2 linked regions of the Chelativorans sp. AA-79 genome follow. Each later gene encodes a partner of the first gene's protein in a complex. Links are inferred from orthologs where the notes say so. Each region holds a gene or a part of one and is shown in the gene's direction. Other genes may lie near its edges. The genes, in order: trxB and trxA.

Region 1 (3,214 bases):
AGGGCGGCCGTCCATGGTCCTCGGCATCGAAAGCGACCTGCTTGACGAAAGGCCGCCTGTCAAACCGCGGGGGATCCGCAAATTCTGGCGGGAGCTAAAGAGGCCGTTTTTGCAGTTTTCAGGGTTTGTCCAAAGAGGAGCATCGGTCCTTTTGACGGACAAGAAGTGGGTGTTCGTGAAGTTTGCCTGAGCCGCCGCATTCCTGATGCTGGAACGTGCCATGTCGGCTTACCCGATCGCCACCAGTCCCTCGTCCTTCACCTGACGGATCGTCAGTGCGGTGCGGACCGTATCGACATTGGGCGCGGAGGTCAGCTCCTCGATCACGAAGGTCTGGAAGGTGCCGAGGTCCGTCGCGACGCAATGCAGCATGAAGTCCGAATCGCCGGAGACCATCCAGGCGCGGCGCACGATGGGCCAGTTGCGCGCCCGCTCGGCGAAGGTCCTCAGCTCCGCCTCCGACTGATGCTGCAGCCCGACAAGGCAGAAGGCGACCACGTCGAAGCCGAGAGCCGGACTGTTGAGGAGGGCGCGATACCCCTTGATGACACCGCTCTCTTCCAGCTTGCGGACCCGGCGCAGACAGGGAGGCGCAGAAATGCCCACCCGGCTCGAGAGCTCCACATTGGTGATGCGGCCGTCCTTCTGCAACTCGCGAAGAATTTTCCAGTCGATGGCGTCAAGGTCGGCCTTCAATGGCATGCGGGAGCCCCTTTGCGCCGTTCGCGCACGAATCTGTCGCAATTGCGCAACAAATTTACGTCAAGCTGCGGCCGCCGCCAAGGGAAGATGCGCGGGAGAGAGGATTTCGCGCAGCCAACCTGTTCCGGAAAGCGCCTCCGTTCGCCCGCAACCTGTTGGAAAACCTTTCTTCGCCTTGCGCAAAGGCGTGTGGAATACTTAGATCAACCTGGCTGTGTGTCCCGCATACGGCCCCGAACGCATGAAAGGACGCGATGCCATGACCACCCGCCACGCACCTGTTCTGATCATCGGATCGGGGCCGGCCGGCTATACGGCCGCCATCTACGCTGCACGCGCCATGCTGAAGCCGCTGCTCGTGGCCGGCCTGGAGCAGGGCGGGCAGCTCACGATCACCACCGAGGTGGAGAATTATCCCGGCTTTGCCGAACCCATCCAGGGGCCGTGGCTGATGGAGCAGATGCGCCTGCAAGCGGAGCATGTGGGCACTGAGATTGTGAACGATCTCATCGTCGAAGCCGATATCAAGGCGAGGCCGTTCCGGCTCAAGGGCGATTCCGGCACGGTATACACCTGCGACGCCCTGATCATCGCCACCGGCGCCAAGGCGAAGTGGCTCGGCCTGCCTTCGGAGAAGACATTCATGGGCTTCGGCGTTTCCGCCTGCGCCACGTGCGACGGCTTCTTCTACCGCGGAAAGGACGTGGTGGTGATCGGCGGCGGCAACACCGCCGTCGAAGAGGCGCTTTACCTTGCCAATCTGGCGAAGCGCGTGACCGTCATCCACCGCCGTGGCGAGTTCCGCGCCGAGCGCATCCTGCAGGAGCGGCTCCTGCAGAAGGAGAATATCGAAGTCATGTGGGATACGGTGGTGGATGAGATCGTCGGCGAGACGCCGAAGCCGCCGCTGCCACCCTCCGTCACCGGCATCCGCGTGCAGGACGTGAAGACGGGCGAGGTACGCGAGCTTCCGATCGACGGCGTGTTCGTGGCAATCGGCCATGCGCCGGCGGTCGAACTCTTCGAGGGCAAGCTCAAGCAGAAGCCGAACGGCTATCTGTGGACCGAGCCGAACTCCACATGCACGGATGTGCCGGGCGTCTTCGCCGCCGGCGACGTGGCGGACGATGTCTATCGGCAGGCGGTGACCGCGGCGGGTCTCGGCTGCATGGCGGCGCTCGAAGCCGAGAAATATCTGGCGGAACTGGAGATGCACCGCGAAGCCGCGGAATAGAGCCTCTTCGGTTGACGCCTTAAAACGAGGGGAACTCGGCGTTGGACTGGGACAAGCTACGTGTTTTCCATGCCGCTGCGGCGGCGGGATCTTTCACGCATGCGGCGGAGACGCTGCATCTGTCGCAATCGGCCATTTCGAGACAGGTGAGCGCGCTCGAGCAGGAACTCGGCGTCAGCCTCTTTCATCGCCATGCGCGCGGCCTGGTGCTGACCGAGCAGGGCGAGATGCTCTATCGCACCGCGCATGAGGTGCTGATGAAGCTCGAGACGGTGAAGGTCCGCCTTTCGGAGGTCAAGGACAGGCCTTCAGGCGTGCTGCGGGTCTCCACCACGGTCGGCCTGGGCAATGGCTGGCTGACGGAGCGGCTGCCGGAGTTCGGCGAGCTCTATCCGGATATCCAGCTCCAGCTCATCCTCGACAACGAGGAACTGGACCTCACAATGCGACAGGCGGACTGCGCGTTGCGGATGCGTCAGCCGCAGCAGCCCGACCTCATCCAGCGCAAGCTCTTCACGGTGCATTTCCATCTCTATGCTTCGCCGGCCTATATAAACCGCCATGGCAAGCCGAACTCGATCGACGACCTCGACCGGCATCGAATCGTCATCTTCGGCGAAACGGTGCCGCCGCATCTCAGCGATATGAACTGGCTGGAAACGGCAGGGCGACTCGACAATTCGAAACGCGCCGCGGCACTGCAGATCAACAATATCCTGTCGATCAAACTGGCCGTCCAGCGCGGCGCCGGGATTGCCATCCTTCCCGACTATGTGGTGGGCAGCGAAAGCGGTCTGGTGCAGCTTCTACCGGAAACCGATGTGCCGTCCTTCGATACCTATTTCTGCTATCCCGACACCATGAAGAACCAGGCCAAGCTGCAGGTTTTTCGTGACTTCCTGATCTCCAAGTCACGCAGCTGGAGCTACTGAAGAGGGGCAGTTTTTCGAGGGTTGCAAAAATGCATGGCTGGGATGCAAAATCCCGCGGTTGTTATTTGAGCAACCATTGCTCATATCTTGATCACTCGCTGGGGTGCGTTCTCCTCCCATTAGCCCCCGGCGAGTGTTCCCCTCTGGAGGTTTCGCCTTAAATGGCACTTCCAACAACTGGGCCGGATCTCCTTGATCCGGCTCTTTTTTTTGCCTGCAGTTCAGGAGTTCCGCAGCGCGTCTTTCCGAACGCATCTGCTGGCGGAGCCGGGAATCACGCGGATTGCTTCCCGGCGACCTTTGCCCCTCGCGCAGGCGTCGATGTCGGGCCAGATCGGTTCCGCGC
Region 2 (3,136 bases), 2.0 Mb from region 1 along the record:
GTTCATGCAGCCAAGGGCTTGGAAGCGCCTGTCGTGTTCCTGGTCGATCCCGGCAGCGCTCCGGTGAGCAACAGCCACTTGCCTTGCCTGATGCCGTTTTCGATGAAGGAGCTTCCCATCAAGGGGTTTGTCTGGCGGCAGGGGAAGGATCTCGCCAACGCCGTCGCACGCGGATTCGAAGCGGAAGTGCGCGAGAAGGCGGAGGAGGAATATCGCCGACTCCTCTATGTCGGCATGACGCGCGCAGAGGATCGGCTGATCGTCTGCGGTTATCACGGTGTGCGCGGGCCCGCGCCCTCCACCTGGCACAGCCTCGTGCGGCAAGCATTCCTCGGGGAGGCGGGGACCGAAGAGCTCGACGATCCGGAAATCTGCGCCCCCGCGCTGCGGTTCCGGGTGACGCCGCTTTCCGAGACGGCCATGATAGAAGCGGCTGACGAGGAGCCGGAAGCCTTCGCCCTGCCAACGGAGTTGAAAGAACCGCTGCCTCCATCGCCGGCCATGCCCCGCCCGCTCTCGCCTTCGAGAGCGGGCGTCTTCATCGAAGGCGGGTATGAGCCGGCTGCGCTCACGCATTCGCCGGTGCTGGAGGGCGCGGCGGGACCTGCATTCGCGTTGGAGCGGGGCAATGCCGTGCATCGGCTTCTTCAGGTGCTGCCGGAGCTTTCGCCGTGTGAACGCGAAGCGGCCGCGCGCCGGTATCTCGCGCGCGTCGGGGCGGCTTGGCCCGACGAGGAGGTGGAAAAGGCCTGCGGCTCCGTTCTCTCCGTCTTGTCCGACGAGCGCTTCGCCCCGATCTTTGCGCCGGGCTCCCGGGCCGAGGTCTCGGTGATGGGCGAGCTTCTCCTGGGCGGCACCCGCCGCGCCGTAAGCGGCAAGGTGGATCGGCTCGCGGTCGCGGACAGTGAAGTGCTTCTGGTCGATTACAAGACCAATCGGCCTGCGCCCGAGGTCTTGGCCGAAGTGCCGGACGCCTATGTTGCACAGCTGGCGCTCTACGCGGAGCTTTTGAAGCCGCTCTATCCCGGAAAGCGCTTTTCAGCAGCACTACTGTTCACGGAGGGGCCACGCCTCATCGCTCTCACTGACGAAGCGATGGCCGTCTCGCTTGCCCGACTCACGAGAGCATGACAAAAGATGTGCTTGAACTCATTTCCGCTGCACCCCACATCCGGGGCGATGCTTTCGAGACAAGGAGAGCCTGATGGCCACCGTGAAGGTCGATACCGGCAATTTTCAGTCCGACGTTCTGCAGGCGAGTGAGCCGGTCGTCGTTGATTTCTGGGCGGAGTGGTGCGGGCCCTGTAAGATGATCGCGCCGGCGCTTGAGGAGATTTCGGCCGAGATGGGCGGCAAAATCAAAGTCGCCAAGCTCAATATCGACGAGAACCCGGAACTAGCGGCCCGCTATGGAGTGCGCTCCATCCCCACGCTGATGCTGTTCAAGAACGGTGAAGTGGCGGATATGAAGGTGGGTGCGGCCCCCAAGACCGCCCTGTCGGCCTGGATCGGGGGCGCCGTCGCCTGACACGCATTCATTTCAGGAACAAAGGCCCGGCTTTGCCGGGCCTTTTTCTGTCCGCCGCCTCAACCGCCCTTGGAGAACATCTCCTGCAGCCGTGCGAACGGCATGACGTCGCGCGCGAAATTGAACGAGCCCCGGCCGAGCATCTCGTTCGCTGCACGCTCAACCGAGCCGAAGGCCAGGTTCGTCAGCTTGGAGCCGAGCGAAATGCGCTTGGCGCCTGCTTCCGCAACATCCCGGACGGTGAAGCTCGCCACCGCCAGCACGTTCACCGGCCTCGTCACGGCCTGGCAGATGACGCGCACCTGCTCGATATCGCTGAGGCCCGGCGCATAGAGCACGTCTGCGCCCGCTTTCTCGAAAGCTTGCAGGCGGGCGATGGTGTCGTCGAGATCGAGACGACCGTGGAGGAAGTTCTCTGCCCGGGCCGTGAAGACGAAATCGCGCTTGAGAGCGCGTGCTGCCTCCACCGCGGCGGTGACCCGCTCCACAGCTTGGGAGAAATCGTAGATGGGCTTGGCCGGATCGCCCGTGGAATCCTCGATCGAGCAGCCGGCGAGGCCAGCCGCCTCCGCGGCGAAGATCGTCTCCGCCGCACTATCGGGGCTGTGGCCCTTTCCGTGCTCCAGGTCCGCGGAGACGGGCAGCAGCGTGGCTGTCACGATTTCCCGACAGTGGTTCATCATCTCTTCGAAACCGACCCCGCCATCGGGCAGTCCGCGTGAGAAGGCGAAACCGGCGCTGGTGGTGGCGAGCGCCTTGAAGCCGAGCGAAGCGAGCAGCTTTGCGGTGCCGATGTCCCAAGGGTTGGGGATGATGAAGGTATCGTCGTGCAGGGTGCGAAAGGTGGAACCGATGTCAGCCATGGCCGTCCCTCTTGATAGTTTGAGAGGCGATGAGGGCGGCTTGCCCGGCTCAAGTCAAGGGCCAGGGCAGGGCATGCTGACAGGACAGGAGAATGCTCAGGCGGTGCCGGTGGAGCCGAAACCGCCCGCACCGCGCACGGTCTCGCCGGCGCGGTCACGCTCTTCGACGGTTACCCGGGTGACGGGAGCGATGATCAGTTGCGCGATGCGCATGCCGCGCGTGATCGCGAAATCGTCCTCGCCGAGATTGATGAGCAGCACCTGCACCTCGCCGCGATAGTCGCTGTCGATCGTGCCGGGCGTATTGAGACAGGTGATGCCATGGCGCAGCGCAAGCCCTGAGCGCGGCCGCACCTGACCCTCGAAACCCGCCGGGATTTCAAGGACGAAGCCAGTCGGCACGAGCACCCGTTTGCCCGGCAGAAGAATGATCTGCCGATCCTCCGCCACCGCCGCGCGCAAATCCAGACCTGCGGCCCCTGAGGTTTCATAGGAAGGCAGCGGCAATCCCTCCGCATGGGGGAGGCGCACGATGCCGAGAGTGGGGCCGATGACCGGCATTGAAACGGGTGAGCTCGCCATAAGCCCTATCTGGCGCCGTCGGGCGAAGGCGTCAATCGCCACACCTTCCGCCGCGACGCTTTTCAACGCTTTTCATCGATCCGGGAGTGCGACGATAAGGTTTCTCAAGCCACCAGTTCGGCATAGCGCCGCAGGTACAGCGGCCACCCTCCATCGCCGCGGA

What was found.
Region 2: the proteins of trxB (region 1) and trxA are in contact, whole or in part, in a crystal structure (PDB 1F6M), measured with the Escherichia coli proteins. The link is inferred for Chelativorans sp. AA-79 from one-to-one orthologs.

Annotation. Positions count from the first base shown.
Region 1 is NZ_CP120361.1:2,024,019-2,027,232, forward strand. What follows is about bases 50-2,948. They hold trxB (thioredoxin-disulfide reductase), read left to right. Parts: upstream 50-961; coding sequence 962-1,936; downstream 1,937-2,948. Other genes in these bases: PVE73_RS09785 (glycosyltransferase family 25 protein), read left to right, coding at 50-190; PVE73_RS09790 (Lrp/AsnC family transcriptional regulator), read right to left, coding at 229-702; PVE73_RS09800 (LysR family transcriptional regulator), read left to right, coding at 1,978-2,868. Outside these bases: more of PVE73_RS09785, read left to right, coding at 1-49.
Region 2 is NZ_CP120361.1:48,199-51,334, forward strand. The notes cover bases 46-2,866. They hold trxA (thioredoxin), read left to right. Parts: upstream 46-1,204; coding sequence 1,205-1,528; downstream 1,529-2,866. Other genes in these bases: addA (double-strand break repair helicase AddA), read left to right, coding at 46-1,131; PVE73_RS00210 (isocitrate lyase/phosphoenolpyruvate mutase family protein), read right to left, coding at 1,588-2,391; dut (dUTP diphosphatase), read right to left, coding at 2,488-2,866. Outside these bases: more of addA, read left to right, coding at 1-45; more of dut, read right to left, coding at 2,867-2,952; PVE73_RS00220 (SRPBCC family protein), read right to left, coding at 3,078-3,136. UniProt on the Escherichia coli protein: Participates in various redox reactions through the reversible oxidation of its active center dithiol to a disulfide and catalyzes dithiol-disulfide exchange reactions.